Regions from separate parts of the Allohahella marinimesophila genome, predicted to be linked through region 1. Evidence: predicted binding sites of a transcription regulator. Region 1 holds the regulator's gene; the other holds the start of a gene.

Region 1 (10,329 bases):
TCTGGTCGCGTTGGTCCAGCTGGGACAGATTGCGACGATCGAAGCCGGTTCGGGCGCCACTGCCTTCGCCGCCATGGTCGTGTTGACCATGTTCGCGGCAGGCTCATTCGATCCCAGGCTGCTCTGGGACAGAACGAACAGGGAATACTGATTCAATGACAGAACACGATACGCACTTGAGTGAGCAGGCCCATGCGCCGGAAGTCAGGGCCCGGGGCATCTCCGCCGTCTGGCTGGTGCCAGCCATTGCACTATTGATAGCGGCATGGCTGGGCGTAAGGGCGTGGCTTGAAGCCAGCATACCCGTAGAGGTCACTTTCGAAACGGCCGATGGCCTGGTGGAAGGCAAGACGGAAGTGAGGTATCGCGGGATGAGCCTCGGACGGGTCGCCGACATCAAACTGAGTGCGGACCTGCAGAATTTCCTGGTGACCATCAATATGGAGCATGACTCGGAGCGTCTCCTGAATGAGGGTACACGATTCTGGATCGTGAAACCCCGCATCTCCCTGGCCGGCGTCTCTGGTCTGGATACCGTATTGACGGGCAATTACATCGGCATTCAGCCAGGCGAGGGCGAGCGCAAACTGAGCTTCGAAGGGCTGCGCCTGCCGCCGCCTCCGGAAGAAACGACCGGGGATGGGCTGTGGCTGAAATTGACTGCCCAGTCACTCGGGTCCATCAATACGGGGTCTGCGGTGTACTACAAGTCTCTGTCTGTGGGAACCGTCGAACGGGTCGACTTGCTGGAAGACGCCACTGCGCTCGAATTGCTGGTGAGAATTGACCCGCAGTATGCCTATCTCGTTGGAGAGCGGACCAGATTCTTTCGCATGAACCCGGTCGAGTTCAGCTCGGGGGCGGACGGATTTGAGCTGCAGACCGGACCACTGGTGTCGCTGGTGCAGGGTGGCATTGGAATGACTGGTGTGAACACGGAAGCCACGTCGGATGCAGAGCTCGACTCCAGACACTATCGGCTGCTCGACAAGGCGCCCCCCGCGAGACGACGGGCCACCGGCCTGAATCTGGTGCTCCACGCGCCTTCGAGAGGCTCGCTCAAATCTGGCACCGCGGTCACTTACCGCCAGGTGAGAGTTGGCGAAGTACTGGGTACGAGGCTCTCTCCCGAGGCCGATCGTGTGGAAATCTTCATCAATATCGATCGTCAATGGCAGTCGTTGGTCAATAGCAGCACCCGATTCTGGAATGCGAGTGGCTTCAAGCTGGAGGCCGGTCTCGTGTCCGGCCTGAGTATCGAAAGCGAGTCTGTCGAGAGTCTGCTCACCGGAGGCGTTGCCTTCTTCACGCCGCCTGGAAGCGGGGCGGAACCCGTCAAACAGAATGCTGCCTTCGCGCTGGCCGACAAGCCCAGGGAGCAGTGGCTGGATTGGCAGGACAAGCTGCCGCCGGTGAGGGCGAGCGATGCGCCCAGCGACCTTGAGGCGCCAGCACCACGGCCCGAAGACAAGGCGTCAAAGTTGCGCCGTGAAAAGCGTGGTCAATCTGGTCCGGCAGGCTAGGCCCGGCGTTAGCAAAGGCTTCTGCGAAAGCGGGAACGATTATTGCTGAGTACACCTCCAGGCGACACCCGTCGTCAATATTTTGTCCTGGAGGACTACAGCGAACATGTCGGCAACCCTCAACTTCGGCCAGTTAAAGGCGCTACAGCACGGCGGGCTGGGTATACCCGTCCTGCTGATGGCGCTGCTGGCGATGATGACGCTGCCGGTGCCGGCCTTCCTGCTCGATGTTCTGTTTACCTTCAACATCCTGCTCTCGCTGGTTGTGCTGCTCGTGTGTGTCTACGCCATGAGACCCATGGATTTCCCGGTTTTTCCAACCGTGCTGCTGGTCACGACGCTGCTGCGCCTGGCGTTGAACGTCGCCTCCACGCGTATCGTCCTGCTGGAAGGCCACGAGGGCGGAGACGCTGCAGGAAAGGTCATACAGGCTTTTGGAGAAGTGCTGATTGGTGGTAATTACGCGGTTGGTCTGATCGTCTTTGCCATCCTGATGATCATCAACTTCGCCGTTGTCACCAAAGGTGCCGGTCGCGTTTCGGAAGTCAGTGCCCGCTTTACCCTTGATGCCATGCCCGGCAAACAGATGGCTATCGATGCCGATCTCAACGCAGGTCTGATCGAAGCGGACGAAGCCAAGAAGCGTCGTGCAGACATCGCCACAGAAGCCGATTTTTATGGCTCGATGGATGGTGCTTCAAAATTCGTCAAGGGTGATGCCGTCGCCGGTATCCTGATTCTCGTCATCAACCTGCTCGGTGGCGTCGGCATCGGCATGATACAACACGATCTCACCTTCACTGATGCGATGCAGGTGTATGCACTGCTGACGATCGGTGATGGTCTGGTCGCCCAGATTCCTTCACTCTTGCTCTCAGTGGCAGCGGCCATCATGGTGACCCGCGTCAGTGCCAGCCAGGATATGGGTGGGCAGATCTTCAAGCAGCTCTTCGGTTCGGTGAAGGCGCTAGGTATCTCCTCAGCCATCCTCTTCATCATGGGTGTCATCCCAGGGATGCCACACTTCGCGTTCCTGTCACTTGCAGCGCTCGGCGGTGGCATCACCTACATGAACTGGAAGAAGTCGCAGGATGCGGAGTTGGTCGACGAGCTGCCCGCCGATGGTGCCCAGCGTCTGACAAAAGCAGGCGCGCCAGCCCAGTCCGGCCCGGTCGGTCGTATGGATCAGCCTGCACTGCCAGGCGCGAGTCAGGGCGCGGTCAACGATACCAAGGAGCTTGGCTGGGATGATGTGAGCCAGGTCGATATCGTCGGTCTCGAAGTGGGCTACCGTCTCATACCGCTGGTGGATAAATCGCAGGGCGGCCAGTTGCTCGGACGCATCAAGGGCGTGCGCAAGAAGTTGAGCCAGGAGCTTGGCTTCCTCATGCCATCGGTACACATTCGCGACAACCTCGACCTGATGCCGAACACCTACCGCATCACCCTGATGGGCGTCACCATCGCCGAGGCTGATATTCACCCTGATCGTGAAATGGCGATCAATCCCGGCCAGGTCTTCGGTAAGCTTGATGGTATTCAGACGACTGATCCTGCATTTGGCCTTGAGGCCATCTGGATCGACACCTCCAAGAAAGAGCAGGCACAGACTCTGGGTTATACCGTGGTCGATGCCAGCACCGTAGTCGCCACCCATCTCAATCAGATTCTCAGCAAGCATGCTCACGAACTGCTGGGTCATGAAGACGTGCAGAACTGGCTCGAACAGCTCGGCAAGCATTCCGAAAAGCTGGCGGAAGAGCTCGTGCCCAGCACGGTATCCGTCAGCCTGCTGCTGAAAGTGCTGCAGCAGTTGCTGCGTGAAGACGTGGCCATTCGGGACATGCGCAGTATTGCCGAAGCCATCATTGGTATCTCTCCGAAGACCCAGGATGCCGGCCAACTCACCAGCCATGTACGGGTTGCTCTGCGCCGCATGATCGTGCAGAACATCATCGGCCAGGAGAACGAGTTGCCGGTCATCACGCTGGATCCTGCCCTGGAACAGTTGTTGCTTAAGTCACTGCAGCAGACACAGCAGTCACAGGCCGGGGAAGACATTGGTCTCCTGCTCGAGCCAGGCATGATGGAGAAGTTGCAGACCTCTCTTCGTGATGCCGCCCAGCGTCAGGAGATGCTCGGCAAACCTGCGCTGCTGCTGGTGTCGCAGGCGCTGCGTCCAGCGATTGCACGCTTCGTGCGACTGGCGGTAGATCGGGTACATGTCCTGTCTTACCAAGAAATACCAGAGAGCAAACAGATTACGATCGTAGCGACGGTTTCCGGTTGATGAGGAGGCGGTCGAAGACAAACAGTGACCATATTTTGACGCACACGTGTTTACTTTGGGGTTGAGAGGAATCGAGATGAAACAGATGACGTTTGAAGCAGCGACCATGCAGCTTGCATTGAAGCGGATTCGTGACGAACTGGGCGAGGACGCCTCGATTCTCGGCACCTCGCGGACAGCAAGTGGTGTTCAGGTCATCGTTGGTATCGATGAGCCTGACAGTATGCAGCCTGTCGAAGCACCAGCACAGCAGCCTGTTGCACGCCGCCAGGATACCCGCCCACAGTTTGAACAGCAGCGCCAGGCCCGCCAGCCGGAACCCGCCTTCGCTCAGAGTCAGCCGGACTTCGCGCAGCATCGATCCGAGCAAATCCGTCGTCACCAGGAGCATGGCCACCAGGCACAGCGTCCAGCCGCTCAGCCCGCTCGCTGGCAGGGCGGCAATGCCGGTGCACGTCATAACGACACCACCCGCCATGCCGGGCACTCAGCGTCCTCCTTAAATGCACAGGCCTCTGCGGCACAGTCTGAAGTGCTCAAGGAAATGCAGCAGCAGATCGTCCGTCTCACGGAGTGGATGCAGCTGGGCAGCCAGCGCCCGGAGCAGCGCCATCCACTGGCGGTAAAACTCAGCGATATGGGTTTTTCGACCGACTATACCGATACCGTGCTCAAAAGTGCCCTGGCGACCAGCGCTACTGGCTCCAGCTTATCGCTTGAACATCTCATGAAGCATATCGCTGGCATGATCCCCACGGCAGACTTCAAGGTGGACGAAGCCACTGGCGTCTACGTCTTCGTTGGGGCATCCGGTACAGGTAAAACCACCACGATCGCCAAGATGGCTGCATTGCTGGCGAAGGCTGGCAGGGCAGGCGAGGTGGGTATTCTCAGTGTCGATCGCTATCGGGTCGGTGCAGCGGAACAGCTGCGCGCCTACGGGCGTCTGATGAAGATCACAGTGGATGTCGTAAGACCGGACGAGAGCCTGGGAGACGCACTTCAACGCTTCAGCAACAAGCAGCTGGTCCTGGTCGACACAGCGGGGCTGAGCCCGGCAGATCCCAACGCCAAGGCGCAGTTCAACGAGCTGTACCAGCTGGAGCAGAGCTCGGCGCATGTCCATACCGTTCTCGCAGTTTCAGCGACCCAGCATAGCAAGATCGTGAAATCCACCTATCATTACTACAGTCAGTTGCGCCCGAAGGTACTGATGGTGACCAAGGTCGATGAAGCAGCAGAGCTCGGCGAGGTGATCGAATTAGCCATACAAAACAATTTGCCAATCACCTACTATGCTGATGGACAGTCAATAATCAATCACTTGCATAAAGCGACAGGACCGAGCCTCATCAAGCAGGCATACCATCGGTCTCGTCAGCTGAAAACCGGTGACCCGATGGGAAGACAGAACGCAATATGAGCAGACCGAACTCAGTACAGGTCATCGCCGTTACCGGGGGAAAGGGTGGCGTTGGCAAAAGCAACGTCTCGATCAATCTCGGACTCGCCCTGACTGCACTGGGTCGACGGGTCGTGCTGCTCGATGCCGACCTCGGTTTGGCAAATCTCGACGTACTGCTCGGTCTCACGGCGAAACATAATATTGCGGATGTGCTCTCGGGAGAGCGCACTCTTGCGGAAATCATGGTCGAGGGACCAATGGGTATGCGCATCGTGCCGGCCTCATCCGGCACCCAGTACCTGACCCATCTATCGCCCATGCAACACGCAGGCCTGATTTCTGCCTTCAGCGAGATCAGCGACGATCTCGACGTGCTCATCATCGATACAGCAGCCGGTATTTCGGAAAGCGTACTGGCCTTCGTGCGTGCTGCACAGGAAGCCATTTTCGTCGTTACTGACGAACCGACTTCAATCACCGATGCCTACGCGTTGATGAAGCTCCTGAACCGCGACTACGATATGCACCGCTTCAGAATCCTGGCCAATATGGTCCGTTCGGAACAGGAAGGCCGTCACCTCTTCGGCAAGCTGACCCGAGTGACCGAGCGCTTTCTGGAGGTCGCTCTGCAGTACGTTGGCAGCATTCCCTTCGATGAAGCCGTGCGCAAGGCAGTGCAGCGACAACGCCCGGTATTCGAAGCCTATCCTCGTGCCAAGGCCTCGATCGCGTTCAGGGAGCTGGCGCAGAAAGTCGACAACTGGCCCTTGCCAACGACCCCTCGCGGTAATCTTGAATTCTTCATCGAGCGCCTGGTTCAGGCCTGAGCGGTGACGTACCCATTGATGGATCACAGGCATGTATCAGGCCCCGGCCTCGGATAAGTACAGCGCGCTGTTCGCACAGCATGGCGCGCTGGTGAAACGGATCGGCCATCATCTGCTTGGCCGGCTACCGGGTCACGTCCAGTTCGATGACCTGCTTCAGGTTGGCATGATGGGTCTGATCGAAGCCTTTCAGCGCTATGACAGTAGCCAGGGTGCCAGTTTCGAAACTTTTGCGGGTATCCGCATTCGCGGTGCCATGATGGATGAGGTGCGTCGAAACGACTGGGTGCCACGCTCCGTCCACCGTCGATCGCGCGAGATCAGTGAAGCCATTCGCAAGCTTGAAGCCCGTCTCGGTCGCGATGCCAATGATCAGGAGATCGCGACCGTTCTCGATATCAGCGTAGAAGAGTATCACGCCAGTCTGGCGGACTCAGCCACCGGCCATGTATTCAGCATTGATGAAATGCAGGCAAACAGCGAGCAGGCTGTCGATTTCGCTGATGACGAAGATGCGACGCCACACGCTCAGGTGCAGCGCGAGCAGATGCTGACATTGCTCAGCAAGGTCATCGATGCGCTGCCAGAAAGGGAAAAGCTCGTGGTCTCATTATATTACGACGAAGAGCTGAATCTGAAGGAGATTGGGCAAGTGCTTGAAATCAGCGAGTCGAGGGTCAGTCAGATCCTTTCTCAGGCGGTTCACCGCATCAAAAGCAGGGTCAGTCAACGCTAGCTTCGGGAGCTGCTTTCGGCGCTTCTCCGACACCGTCAGAAATCCGTGATCAAAACTGGATAGTCTGCGTTTGCAGACTAGACTGAGGTATAACTTTTCAGACAACTCTTCCGAGCTGGTCGAGTCCGGTTGAATCCTGCTTACCGTCCTTAAACGCCTTCGTGGAGGTAACCTTGGACAAGAACATGAAGATCCTCGTGGTCGATGATTTCTCAACAATGCGACGGATCATAAAGAATCTGCTGCGCGACCTCGGCTTCACCAACACTGAAGAAGCCGACGACGGGCAGACGGCGCTTCCGATGCTGAAAACCGGCAAGTTCGATTTTCTGGTGACCGACTGGAACATGCCTGGGATGACTGGGATCGAACTGCTCGGGCATGTCCGGGCAGACGAGAACCTGAAGTCACTGCCGGTACTCATGGTGACTGCGGAAGCAAAGCGCGACCAGATTGTTGCGGCGGCTCAGGCCGGGGTCAACGGCTATGTGGTCAAGCCTTTCACTGCGGCCGTGCTGAAAGAGAAGATCGAGAAGATTTTTGAGCGCATCGAATAACGCCGGCCGGCTCCGCAGACATAGTGAGGTAGCAGACATCATGGCGAACCCGGATATTGACGATACTCTGAGTCAGCAGGCGAACTCGCTCATGGAGCGGGTGTCGGCTGGTGATATGGATGGCGCCATGAAGGTGATCGGGCAGCTCAACGATACCCGTGACAGAACCCTGTATCTGGAAGTCGGCAAGCTGACGCGGACCTTGCACGATGCCATCCGTAATTTCCATATTGATATAAACAATCAGAAGAGCCAGGAAATTTCGACCATCTCGGATGCGTCTGACCGCCTGGCTTATGTAGTGACCAAGACCGACGAAGCGGCCAATCGCACGATGGACCTGGTAGAAGAAACCATGCCGCTGGCCACCACGGTAAAGCAGGAAGCTCATGAGCTGAAGAACGCCTGGGAGCGTCTTCGCCGTCGTGAAATGGATCCGTCCGAATTCAGGGAACTCTACAAGCGCATCGACCATTTTTTCGTGGATCTGGAAAGCAAGAGTGACCGAATCTATACCAATCTTTCAGACATATTGCTGACTCAGGACTTCCAGGATCTGACTGGTCAGGTCATCAAGAAGGTGACTGCGCTCATCACCGATGTGGAGGTCAATCTCGTCAAGCTTGTGGCTATGGCTGGCCAGGTGGACAAGATTACCGGCGTTGATCATGGGCTTTATGATGCTGACAAGGCGCACTCCCAGGATATGAAAGGGCACGGTCCGCAAATCAACACCGGATCCGCAAAATCCGCAGATGTCGTCAGTAATCAGGACGACGTCGACGATCTGCTATCCAGTCTGGGTTTTTAGGAGCTTTTTGAATGAGCTTTGATGCTGACGACGAAATCCTTCAGGATTTCCTGGTTGAAGCTGGAGAGATACTCGAAGCGCTCGGCGAGCAACTCGTCGAGCTCGAGCGGAACCCTGACGACAAGGAACTGCTTAACGCCATATTTCGTGGCTTCCATACCGTCAAGGGCGGTGCTGGCTTTCTGCAGCTCGATGCGCTGGTTGAATGCTGTCACGTAGCTGAAAACGTATTTGACCATCTTCGCAACGGCTTGTTGTCAGTCAACTCTGAGGTCATGGACGTCGTTCTGCAGGCGCTCGACGCCGTAAATGAAATGTTTGACCAGGTCAAGCGCGGCGAAGCCCCGCAGCCAGCCGATCCGGCTCTGATCCAGGGCCTTGCGGCTCTGCTCGAAGATGGGCCGAGTGAAGAGGCGCGTGCCGCAGAACTCGAGCAGTCCGCCGTCGTTGAGGAAGCGTCCACCAAGTCTGCAGTGAAGGGTGCGCCCGGCGACGAAATTTCTGATGAAGAATACGAAACCCTGCTTGATGCGCTGGATTCCGAGCAGAGCTCTCAGCATGCCAGTGCAGCTGCAGAACCGGCTACTGGCAAAGCTGTCGAGCCCAAGGCCAGTAACAGCGACGAGATTACCGACGACGAATTCGAAAACCTGCTCGATCAGCTGCACGGCGCAGGAAAATTTTCTGCCGATAAAGCCGCCTCGACTGCCAAACCGGAAAAGAACGCTGCGAAGACAGCCGAAAAGCCAGCTAAAGCCGACAAGGCTGCTGCGAAGCAGCCCGAGAAATCTGGCAGCAGTAACGACGAAATAACTGACGATGAGTTCGAGGCTCTGCTGGACGACCTGCACGGCAAGGGCAAGTTCAAGGCCGCTCCTGCAGCTGCCAGCGGTGACGTCGCGAAGCCGAATGATTCACAAGCGCCTGCGGCGGCCAATAGCGATCTGATCACTGATGATGAATTTGAAAAGCTGCTGGATGAACTGCATGGAGCAGGTAAGTCAGCGTCGGGTGCAAAATCTGCCAAGCCAACGGCTGCCAGGGCCCCAGCTGCGCAAGCGCCGGTAGCCAAGGCTGCGGCTGCGAAACCGCAGACGGCGCCAGCACCAAAACCTGCAGTGGCCGCCAGGCCAGCAGCGATTGACACGGATGATGATGGCGACAGTGCAAGATCGCCAGCGACCCAAGCTGCTGCCAAGGCAGCACCTAAGGACAGCGGTGGAATCGCGACCGAAACCACTGTCCGAGTCGATACCAAGCGGCTTGATGACATCATGAACATGGTGGGCGAGCTCGTGCTTGTCCGCAACCGGCTCAAACGGCTCGGTGAAGAGCTGGCTCATGAGAGCATGACCAAGGCGGTATCCAACCTCGATGTCGTGACCAGCGATCTTCAGTCGGCTGTCATGCAGACGCGTATGCAGCCGATCAAGAAGGTCTTCGGCCGCTTCCCGCGAGTCGTGCGCGATCTGGCGCGTCAATTGAAGAAGGAAATCAACCTCGAGCTCAAGGGAGAAGAAACCGATCTCGACAAGAATCTCGTCGAGGCCCTGTCGGACCCGCTCGTCCACCTGGTCAGAAATGCGGTCGATCACGGTATCGAGCGCCCTGAGGTGAGAGAGGCTGCAGGCAAGCCAAGAATTGGCCGGGTGTTGTTATCCGCCCAGCAGGAAGGTGATCACATTCTCCTGTTCATCGAAGACGATGGCGGTGGCATGGATCCTCACGTGCTGAGGCGCAAGGCAGTCGAGAAAAGCATCTACGACGAGGACGCTGCAGAGCGTCTGAGCGATAATGAAGCGTTCAACCTGATTTTTGCGCCAGGTTTTTCGACCAAGACTGAAATTTCCGATGTGTCCGGTCGTGGTGTTGGCATGGACGTGGTCAAGACCAAGATCACCCAGCTCAACGGCACACTGCAGGTCGAATCCGAGTTGGGTAAGGGCAGCCGCATCATCATCAAGGTGCCATTGACGCTGGCGATCATGCCAACGCTGATGGTCATGCTGGACCAACAGGCTTTCGCTTTCCCGCTGGTGAGCGTGGTCGAGATTTTCCACCTCGATCTGACCAAGACGAACATCGTCGATGGGCAGGAGTGCGTAGTAGTGCGCGAGAAGGTCTTCCCGCTGTTCCATATCAAGCGTTGGCTGGTACCGTCCTCACTCAGTCAGCCGCCA
Region 2 (10,329 bases), on a different contig from region 1:
GAGTGACTCATAACCTACGAAGCTGGTCGCCTCACCCTCTGCAGCGGCAGAGTAATCGGTATTGAAAGAGCTGGCTGCACGGGCTCGTTGCCGCTGCACTTCCATTTCTTCTTCGAAGCCGGTCTTGTCCAGCTCCAGGCCCCTCTCCCTTGCGATATCATTAGTCAGATCCAAGGGAAAACCATAGGTGTCGTAAAGCGTGAAAACAGTCTTGCCTGGAATGAGACTGGAATCCAGGCGCTCGATTTCGGCCTCGAGCAGTCGCAAGCCCTTATCGAGCGTACGGCTGAATTGTGCTTCCTCATTGGCCAGGATCCGACTGATCATTTCCTCGCCACGTTGCAGCTCCGGGTAGGCTGTGCCCATTTCGAGTACAAGTGGTTTGACGAGGCGGGAGAAGAAGCCTTCGGAAAAGCCGAGCTTGTGCCCATGCCTCACCGCTCGGCGAATGATTCTTCGAAGAACGAAACCGCGGTTTTCGTTGGATGGCGTGATGCCATCAGCTATCAGGAAGGCGCAGGACCGAATGTGATCCGCTATGACCCGCATCGAAGCCTGACCGACGAGTTCATCGACCTCGGCAGTAATCGAATTGTTTTCCTGCTTGAGCAGCCTGGCAGCAGCCGTGAGCAGGTTGACGAACAGATCGATCTCATAGTTAGAGTGTACGTCCTGCAGCACCGCAGCTACCCGTTCCAGCCCCATACCTGTATCTACAGAAGGCTTGGGTAATGGCTCCATCGTCCCGTCCGCCTGGCGATTGAACTGCATGAATACGACGTTCCAGATTTCGATGAAACGATCGCCATCTTCTTCTGGACTCCCCGGCGGCCCGCCAGGAATATCAGCACCATGGTCATAGAAAACTTCAGTACAGGGTCCACAGGGGCCGGTATCGCCCATTTGCCAGAAGTTGTCCGACTCGTAGCGTTCGCCCTTGTCACCGATGCGAATGATGCGCGCCTCCGGAACACCGATCTTGTCACGCCAGATTGCAAAGGACTCGTCATCTTCGGAATAGACAGTGACTGTCAAACGATCTGCGGACAGACCCAGCCATTCCTTTGACGTCAGAAACTCCCAGGCGAACGCAATGGCGTCTTCCTTGAAATAGTCACCGAAGCTGAAGTTACCAAGCATTTCGAAAAAGGTGTGGTGGCGTGCGGTATAGCCGACATTGTCCAGGTCGTTATGCTTGCCGCCAGCCCGGACACACTTCTGAGCACTGGCCGCGCGATTATAAGACCGCTTTTCCCTGCCCAGGAACAGATCCTTGAACTGGTTCATGCCGGCATTGGTAAACAGCAGAGTGGGATCCTCTGCAGGAACGAGCGAGCTGCTGCTGACGACTTCATGTTGTCTCGCAGCGAAATAATCGAGGAACGACTGACGGAGTTCGGTAGTTTTCATGGCCAGGTCTTTGGTTGAAATGCTTGCATATGAAAGCGCCCGACACACAGGCCGGGCAGCCAATTAATGTAGCATAGTCAAACCTGCGTCACTAGACCCTAGCCAAGTCACCAGAATCTAGCCAGCAGTGAGCTTTTCACCAGTCGAGCGCATGAAACTCAGGAAATCTGCAAAGGCGTCAGGCTCTGGAGCCTGGCCTGACAACGGGGCAGCGCCATCTTCTCCAGCTGGGGCTGCGACGGGCACGGAGATCGCACCCTGTTCATACAAGGCTTTGGCCGATGCTTCCACAAAATCAAGCAGGCCAGCGCCATCGTTGAGCGCCTCCGCCGACTCCAGTGCAGACCGGAGGTTCTCGATAAAGCGAGCCAGTGGCGAAAAGTCATTGGCCGGCAGCGCAGGCTCGGCTGCTGACTGTCCTTTAACGGGCTGCGCGCTGGCGCCGCTTTCGTAGGCCTGGCTGATCGAAGAGTACGAGACCGACGAGAGGTTGACGGCAAAGGAGGCGATCTCGCCCATATCGACGTCGAGCGAGAGCGCTTTGTCAAAAGCTGCCTGCATATCGCCGGCGAAAAAGTCATTGGCCACTGAGTCGATCTGTTTGAGGAATCCACCGATTGCCTCGAGCTCGCCCTCGTCGAGTTGTCCTTCGACGTCCAGCATGAACTGCTTGCCAGAGACGCCCTGCAGGACTTCCTGAAGACTACCGCCATTAGCCTTGATTTCCGCTGAAGCCGCGGCAACCTGGCTCAATGACAGCTTCACAGTGTCTCCATCACGAGTCTTCAACTGGATGACTGAACTTTCAGCGCGCAAAAAGTCCGAGCGTTCAGTAACAGCACCACCGACAGAACGGGGCGCAGCGAGTGAAGCAGTCTCGGCAATGTCACGCGTCTGCGGCAGCCGACCAGCAATGTTATCGGCCACCTGGGCGAAACCCTTTTGCACTGCGGCATAGCCAGCGTCGATGGCCTTTTCCAGCTGACCGTCGTCGCTCGGCAGAAAACCTCTGGCCTTCAATTCCTCACGGGCTTCACCATAGCCCTGCTCCACGCCGGCTCTGGCCTGCTGCAACATCGCGTCCAGACGCTCCGGGCTTGCGCCGTCAGCTTTGGCGAGCGCAATGCGCTTTTCGACGAAACCCAGAATCGTACCTGCGACCTTGTCAGGCGATGGGATATTATCTGACTCCCCAGCTTTGCCGTAGCCGCCCGGACTGACGCTGGCTCCCATTCGCGGAAGGCTCGGCTCCGCCACAGTAGCGCCACCCATGGCTCGGTCGACCCTGCGTACGATGAGTTCAGCTGCAAATGCACCCGGTCTGCGTCCTTCACTCAGTGCCGCGTAGCCCTTTTCCAGTGCCGCAGTCATATCCCCGCCGGACAGCGCAGGCTTTGCACTGCCTGCCGGGCTCTCTGCTGGATTGACGGGAGAAGCCTGCCCATTGACCCTGACGCTGGGCATTTGACGCAGACCATCTGAAAACAGGCGATCGAATGACGAATTGAAAAGTTGATTGTTCATCTGCCGGGCCATCCTGAATGATGCTCGCACGGGAAAGGACACCGTACTCATAGAAAATATGCTAATAAAGGTATCGGCGGCACGATTCAAAACTTTAGCGAAAGCCCCCAAAACATTGTTAACATGCTGCAATACACGATCGGCAGTATGGAACGGGCTGAGTTGATACCGCCTGCCGCTGCTGGCGAATCTGACTCAAGGTGAAGCTCCTGTATCATGCCTGCACCAACTGTTGAAGCGACGCGCAAGGCGCCGCTCCCCCGCCGTTTCGCGGCCATGTTTTACGACTTCCTTCTGTGTCTGGCGCTGGCGCTGGCCACTACTGCCTTTTATGTGGCGGTCAAGGGATGGTGGATTGGTCGCGAAGCACTCGATGCACAAGTTGAAGCGGGAACGCTGAGTCAGGGGCCTGTACTGACAATACTGCTGTTACTGGTGGTGACCCTCTTTTTCTGCTATTTCTGGACCCGAACAGGCCAGACGCTCGGCATGCAGGCCTGGAAGGTTCAGATTCTCACCCGGGATGGACGATTGCCTACCCTCGCCCAGTCACTTATGCGACTGGCCGGGGCGACCCTGTCGTTTGCCGTGTTCGGCGCTGGATATTTCTGGATGCTGTTCGATCGTGAACAACTCACCTGGCACGAGCGAATCTCCGGCACCCATACCGTTTTTCGCGATCATAAAAAAGAGCAGTCCAGCGCCTGGAGGCAAGTGAATTGACCAGTGACTCATCATTGAAGCTCGATGTACGTGATGTCCATAAACGGTTTGGCAATCTCGAGGTCCTCAAGGGCATCTCTCTCACCGCCAGCAGCGGCGATGTGATTTCCATGATCGGTTCATCCGGATCGGGCAAGAGCACCTTCCTTCGCTGCATCAACCTCTTGGAAATACCCACCTCTGGCGAGCTCTATCTCAGCGGTGAACAGGTCCAATTCACGGCAGCCTCCGGCAGTTCCGAACGCAAGCCCAAGGACAGCAAGCAGGTCACCAGGCTTCGCGCAAAACTCTCCATGGTTTTCCAGTCTTTCAACCTCTGGTCACATATGACCGTGATGGAAAATATCTGTGCCGCACCGGTTCATGTGCTTGGTCTATCGAAGAAGGAAGCCAGAACCCGTGCCGAACATTACCTGCAACAGGTAGGCATCTGGGAGCGGCGGGATTACTACCCCAACCACATGAGCGGTGGTCAGCAACAGCGCGCAGCCATCGCCCGAGCCCTGGCAATGGAGCCAGAAGTCATGCTCTTCGACGAACCTACCTCAGCCCTCGACCCAGAACTGGTTGGCGAGGTTCTGAAAGTCATGCGGAATCTGGCTGAGGAAGGTCGGACCATGATCGTGGTCACCCATGAGATGGCGTTCGCAAAAGATGTATCGAACAAGGTCCTGTTTCTCCACGAGGGACTGATCGAAGAAGAAGGCCACCCCTCGAAGGTACTGGTGAACCCGGATTCCGAGCGGGTAAAAGGCTTTCTGAGTCGAACGTATTGACACTGCCCCAGCCTGCCCTGACGAACAATCGGACAGCAAATATTTACAAGGCCGTATAGATAAGCGTATTTTTGAACGCGTGCGAACTTCAACCGGTCTAGAAGAAAGGAACTACTCATGAATAGTAAAAAATTCCTCGCAGGCGCTCTGTTGGCCACCTCACTCGTGTCCGGGCCAATCATGGCCAAAGAGTGGAAGGAAGTCCGAATCGCGGTCGATGTGCCTTACGAACCATTCGAATTCAAGAAGCCTGACGGCACCTTGACTGGCTTCGAAGTGGACCTGGGTAATGCCGTTTGCGCTGATCTCGAGTGGAAATGCGAGTGGGTCATTCAGGCCTGGGATGGGATGATTCCAGGACTGATGACGCGCAAGTTCGACGCCATCATGTCATCAATGTCAATCACTGAAGAGCGGGCCAAGCAGGTTGCTTTCAGCGAGCCATACTACAATACGCCAAGCGCGTGGTTCGGCAAGCAGTCTGACAGCAAGATGGACGTGACATCCAAGGACGCGCTGAAGGGCAAGACCCTAGGCGCCCAGCGCGGTACGATTCAAGACGATTACATCACTGAAGAGTTCGGCGATGTTGCCGAGATAAAGCGATACAGCACTGCCGACGATCTGGTACTTGATCTCAAGGGCGGACGTCTCGATCTCGTGTTTCTTGACTACCCGGTTGGTGATGAAACGGTCACTACCGACAAGAATTACGCTCAGATTGGTGAGCAGATCAAACTGGGCGACGGTATTGGCGTAGCCATGAGAAAGCGCGACACGGATCTTGCTGAGGCATTCAACAAATCCCTGGCCAAGCTCAAGGAAAATGGCACCTACGACGAAATCATGAAGAAGTACTTCGATTACGATATCAAGATGTAAGTAGCTCCGGCCGGTAACATGGCGTTGCCGGCCGGCTCCCACCTGAAGCGAGCGTCATGTTTGAATATCTCTTTGACTTCAAGGGCTATGGTCCAGAGCTGTTACGTGGCGCCTTCCTTACTGCCCAACTTGCCGGCCTCTCCCTCTTGCTTGCGCTCGTACTTGGCCTGGCTGGTGCTGCTGCAAAACTCTCTTCCAGCAGAGCTGCACGAGGCATAGCCCTTACTTATACCACCCTGATTCGCGGCGTGCCCGATCTCGTCATGATGATGCTGATCTTTTATGGCGGTCAGGCGCTTCTCAATATGCTGTCTGACTTCGTATACAACGAGTGGGACATCGACTTCTTCATCAATGTCGACCAGTTCATTGCTGGTGTACTGTCCATTGGCTTCATCTTCGGTGCCTACATGGCCGAAACCTTCCGGGGCGCCTTCCTGGCCGTGCCTGATGGGCAGCTGGAAGCGGGCCGAGCTTATGGCATGAGTGAATGGCAGGTATTCCGGCGTATCATGGTACCTCAGATGATCCGGCATGCCATTCCTGGTGTAGGCAACAATTGGCTCGTCATGCTGAAGACCACGGCACTGGTGTCGATTATCGGCCTGACCGACATTGTTCGTGTGGCCAGTGAAGCCTCCAAGTCGCTCCACCTGCCCTTCAAGTTTTTTATCCCCGTCGTCCTGTTTTATCTGCTGATGACGCTGGTATCCGAACTCTTCCTCAAGTATCTGTCTCGACGTTATAGCGTCGGCGTGCGTGAGGTGGCCTGATGGAATGGTTAGAAGGTCTGCTGGCCGGCAACGACATCTTCACGATGCAAACGCTGTCTGAATACGGCACAGGGCTGATCAACACCCTTCAGCTTGTCGTATTGTCTATCATACTGGGACTTCTGCTTGCACTTCCGCTGGCACTGATGCGCGCCTCGAAACGCTTCTGGGTCAGCCAGCCGGTGCAGGTCTTTACCTATATCTTTCGCGGCACACCGCTGCTGGTGCAGTTGTACATCATCTATTACGGTTCCAGCTTCGTCCTGATCGACACGCCGCTCTGGTTCATGTTCAAAGACGCCTTCATTCCTGCCCTGCTGGCCTTTACCCTGAACACAGCCGCCTATACCACCGAGATCATCCGTGGCGCCATCGTGGCCACTCCGGCGGGAGAACTGGAAGCAGCAAAAGCTTATGGCATGAACTACTGGACGAGAACGCGTTGTGTTGTCTTGCCGAGCGCTTTCAGGCGCGCGCTTCCAGCCTATACCAACGAAGTGATCTTCATGCTTCACGCCAGCGCAGTGGCCTTCACTGTCACCATTCTCGACTTGACGGGCGCAGCGTATCTTATCTATTCGCGCTTTTACGCGCCCTTCTCTGCTTTTATATTCGTTGCCTGTATCTATCTCTGCCTGACATTCTCCATCATCATGCTGTTCCGAAAAATTGAGTTCCGAATGCTGGCGCATTTGCGTCCGCGAACGGAGGCCTGAACCATGCCTGCGTTTCTGAGTGCTGCGTTGAAGCCTTTCGCGAGCTCTTTTCGCTGGCAGGGCCACGGCATCCTGGAGTGGACGCCACCAGAATCCTTGACCGCTACTCAAGAGATTTTTGTGATCAGCGCTGGCATTCACGGCAACGAAACGGCGCCCGTCGAGCTGCTCGACCAGCTCGTTGACGAGTTCGTACAGTCAGAAAAAGCGGCCGCGCCCTGTCTTTTCCTGCTCGGCAATCTGGAAGCCATGCAAACTCAGCAACGCTTTATAGGCACCAATCTCAACCGATTGTTCGGGCCGGACAGTGAGTCTGCGCCAATCGCCACCGGGAACACCGCAGCGGCACGTGAGCAGCATCGGGCGAGAACCCTGCAACTCGCAGTGCGCTGTTTTCAGGCTCGGCACTCCGACAGACTCATGATCCATCTGGATCTGCACACAGCGATCCGGCGCTCAGAGTTCACCCGGTTTGCCATTCTGCCACCAGAGAACGATCCATCTGAACGCTTACCTGATACAGCATTGCTGAATCCATTGCTGGTGGCTGCGGGTATGCAGGCCTGTGTCCGACATCAGGAGTCAGGATCCACTTTCAGTGGCTGGACTGCGAGAGAGTTCAGAGCTGTCTCAGCCACTCTGGAATTGGGACAGGTACAGGCATTTGGAGAAAATGATCTCAGCGTGCTGGATGAGATCAGGCAGACCATGAGCCTGTGTTGCAGTGCAGAGGCCAGACAGGGCCGCTCACTCGAGGAAGCCCTCGGAGAACACCCTGTGAGCGGTGAGATGATCAGTTTTGCAGTTCACCATGAGATCGTGAGACAGACCAGCGGATTTACACTGCACCTGGCCGATGATGTGGCCAATTTTCAACGCTTACCGGAGGGTATGCGCTTATACAGTGACGCCGACCAGCACTACGAAGTCGACCACCCTGAAGCCAGGATTCTGTTTCCGAATGCCAAAGTGGAAATAGGTCATCGCGCCGGACTGATTGTCATACCGGCAGATTCGGTTACTCGGCCAACACAGGCAAACTGAACCAGAACAGACTGCCGGACTCCGCATCAGAATTGTGCAGTTTCGCAGGCTGATAGCCAATTCGCCCCCCATGGGCCTGAACGATGTTCTGACACAATGTCAGGCCAATTCCCATCCCTGTCTTCTTGGTTGTGAAGAACGGGTTGAACAGGAATGGCTGGTTCTCTTCAGTGACGCCTGTACCACGGTCTTCTATCTCGAAATGGACGTGATTGTCGCCAGCCTTGTTGTGATAAACCCTGAAGAAGACACTATCCGATGCTGTGCTCAGGCTCGCTTCCATGGCGTTGCGCAAGAGGTTCAATGCCACCTGTTGTATCTGAATAGCCTCTACCCGCAGCTCAGGAAGCTTCGATTCGATATCTGTATTGAGGGTCATCGAATGCTGTTTGGCTTCAATGCCAGTGAGCTGAATGATGGCCTCTGCCAACTCAGTGGCCGATAAACGGGTCTTGCCTTCGGTCGGCTTGCGCACGAAATCCCTGATGTGTTGAATAACGTCGCTTGCCCGCAGGCTCTGCTGCTCTATTTTTTCCAGCGTTTCCGCAGCCGCCTCGAGCTCCTTGGTCGCCATCACCCGGTTCTTGAGCGATACCAATTGACGACTGGCCAACCTGGCGTAGTTCACAATTGCCGTTAGTGGCTGGTTCACTTCATGCGCAATACCCGCAGCCATCTCCCCCATGGTACTCAGGCGCGACACGTGAGTCAGCTGAGCCCGCTGCGCTTCCAGCTTCAAGCGGGCCTGCTCGAGTTCACGCTCCTGCGCCAGCTTGTCGGAGATATCACGGAACACGACAACCGCATGAGTTGAGCTGGCCGAGTCTGGAACGATGGTCAACTGAAAGGAGGCTGGGAAAAAACCACCAGCCGGCCGAAAAAACAGGGCTTGTTCGACTCGAATAGATTCATCGTCAGCCATCGCCTGTTCCACATGCCGGATCATCCGCTCATGGTCAAACTCGGTAGCGGCTCCGCTACTTTGTCCAGGCACAGCGCCTCGACCAGAAAACTGAAGCTCGACGAAACGCTGTCCCAGCAAGGTATCCACTTCGCATTGATTAGCCCGACAGGCTGCAGGATTGGCAAAGATGATCTGCCCACCCTTATCAAGGCCGTAAATACCCTCGCCCATTGCCCGAAGAATCGAGCTGTTGTCGATCAGCAGTTCCTTGTTTTGCTGTCCGAGCGCCTTTTCCAGGAGACGCAGTCGGAGGTGCGTATCGACGCGGGCGATAACCTCCTTGACCTGAAAGGGCTTGGATATATAGTCGACGCCGCCCAACTCAAAGCCGAGCACCTTGGCGTCGGTATCATCGAGGGCGGAAAGGAAAACCACCGAGACTGACTCGGTAAGTCCATTTTGCTGCAGACGCCGACAGACTTCGTAGCCATCCATTCCCGGCATCATGATGTCGAGCAGGATGAGCTCCGGCTGCATCTTCTGGGCAATGCTCAGGGCTTTGGCACCTGAATCGGCGACCAGCAGCTTGTAACCTCTGCCGTTCAGGGTTTCGTAGAGTATCTTGAGGTTGGCCGGGTTATCGTCGACCAGTAGTACCAGACCTCTGGTGGTGTCAGTCTTCACGTGCAGTCATGACCATCTGCACGAGCTGCGCCAGTGAATGTGTGCCCATTTTCTGCATCACGCGTGATCGGTGAATTTCCACTGTACGCTGGCTGATATTGAGGTCGATGGCGATGACCTTGTTGGCATTGCCGGCAATCATGAGGTCCATGATTTCTGTTTCGCGAGGGGTAAGCGATGCGATCTTTTTCTGCAGAAGGGTTTTTTCCTCGTTCTTGCCATGACCAGCCTGCTCGAGCCGGATTGCTTCCCTCACCTTGCTCAAAAGCTCTTCTTCCTGGTAAGGCTTCTGGATGAAGTCCAGCGCACCAGACTTGATGGCCTCAACGGCGAGAGGCACATCACCGTGACCGGTAACAAAGATGACCGGGAGGCGGCATTGGCGCTTGATGAGCTCACCATGAAGCTCCATACCGGACATGCCTGGCATTCTGATATCGAGAATGGCACAGCCTCGCAGTTGCTCCACCTTGAGCTTCAGAAAGTCGCTGGGGCTTGCGTAGGGGTCGGTGTCGTAGCCTTCAGCGCGTAGCAACAGGACCAGAGAATCACGAACTGCATCGTCATCTTCTACTACATACACTCTGACGGGTTCACCGCTCAGTCCCGGCCCGTTTGGACGTGATCCGCTCGGACTTCCACCATTCACACTGTCCTGTGCATTCGTGGCCATGTCATTTACTCTCCAGTAAGGTCTGCATATCGGGCACCAGCAACTGTGGATCTACCCGCGCTTTTTTCCAGTTCATTCGCCAATCGAGATGGGGACCTGTGACTCGGCCAGTCGCCCCAACCTCGGCGATAGGATCCCCCTGCTCGACTTGCTGCCCAACTTCGACCAGCACCTTGCTCAGATGCAGAAAGCTCGATGTAACGTCGTAGCCATGATTCAT

Evidence for each region. Region 1 encodes FliA, which starts transcription of late flagellar genes. Its sites were predicted from a motif close to CTAAAGTTNNNNNNNNNNCNGCCGATA; they were not measured.
Region 2: the regulator FliA is predicted to act here: its motif matches at 3,006-3,032, upstream of ABD735_RS14215 (DUF5610 domain-containing protein).

Annotation. Positions count from the first base shown of each region.
Region 1 is NZ_BAABBO010000001.1:464,735-475,063, forward strand. Features, by position in the region: gene ABD735_RS02060 (paraquat-inducible protein A) at 1-151, shown strand, start outside; gene ABD735_RS02065 (PqiB family protein) at 156-1,523, shown strand; gene flhA (flagellar biosynthesis protein FlhA) at 1,630-3,813, shown strand; gene flhF (flagellar biosynthesis GTPase FlhF) at 3,890-5,236, shown strand; gene ABD735_RS02080 (MinD/ParA family protein) at 5,233-6,045, shown strand; gene ABD735_RS02085 (RNA polymerase sigma factor FliA) at 6,077-6,781, shown strand; gene cheY (chemotaxis response regulator CheY) at 6,967-7,338, shown strand; gene ABD735_RS02095 (protein phosphatase CheZ) at 7,379-8,149, shown strand; gene ABD735_RS02100 (chemotaxis protein CheW) at 8,161-10,329, shown strand, end outside.
Region 2 is NZ_BAABBO010000012.1:75,276-85,604, forward strand. Features, by position in the region: gene alaS (alanine--tRNA ligase) at 1-1,410, opposite strand, end outside; gene ABD735_RS14215 (DUF5610 domain-containing protein) at 1,528-2,934, opposite strand; gene ABD735_RS14220 (RDD family protein) at 3,151-3,657, shown strand; gene ABD735_RS14225 (ABC transporter ATP-binding protein) at 3,654-4,433, shown strand; gene ABD735_RS14230 (transporter substrate-binding domain-containing protein) at 4,551-5,315, shown strand; gene ABD735_RS14235 (ABC transporter permease) at 5,372-6,088, shown strand; gene ABD735_RS14240 (ABC transporter permease) at 6,088-6,804, shown strand; gene ABD735_RS14245 (succinylglutamate desuccinylase) at 6,808-7,848, shown strand; gene ABD735_RS14250 (response regulator) at 7,823-9,436, opposite strand; gene ABD735_RS14255 (response regulator transcription factor) at 9,426-10,109, opposite strand; gene ABD735_RS14260 (M23 family metallopeptidase) at 10,111-10,329, opposite strand, start outside.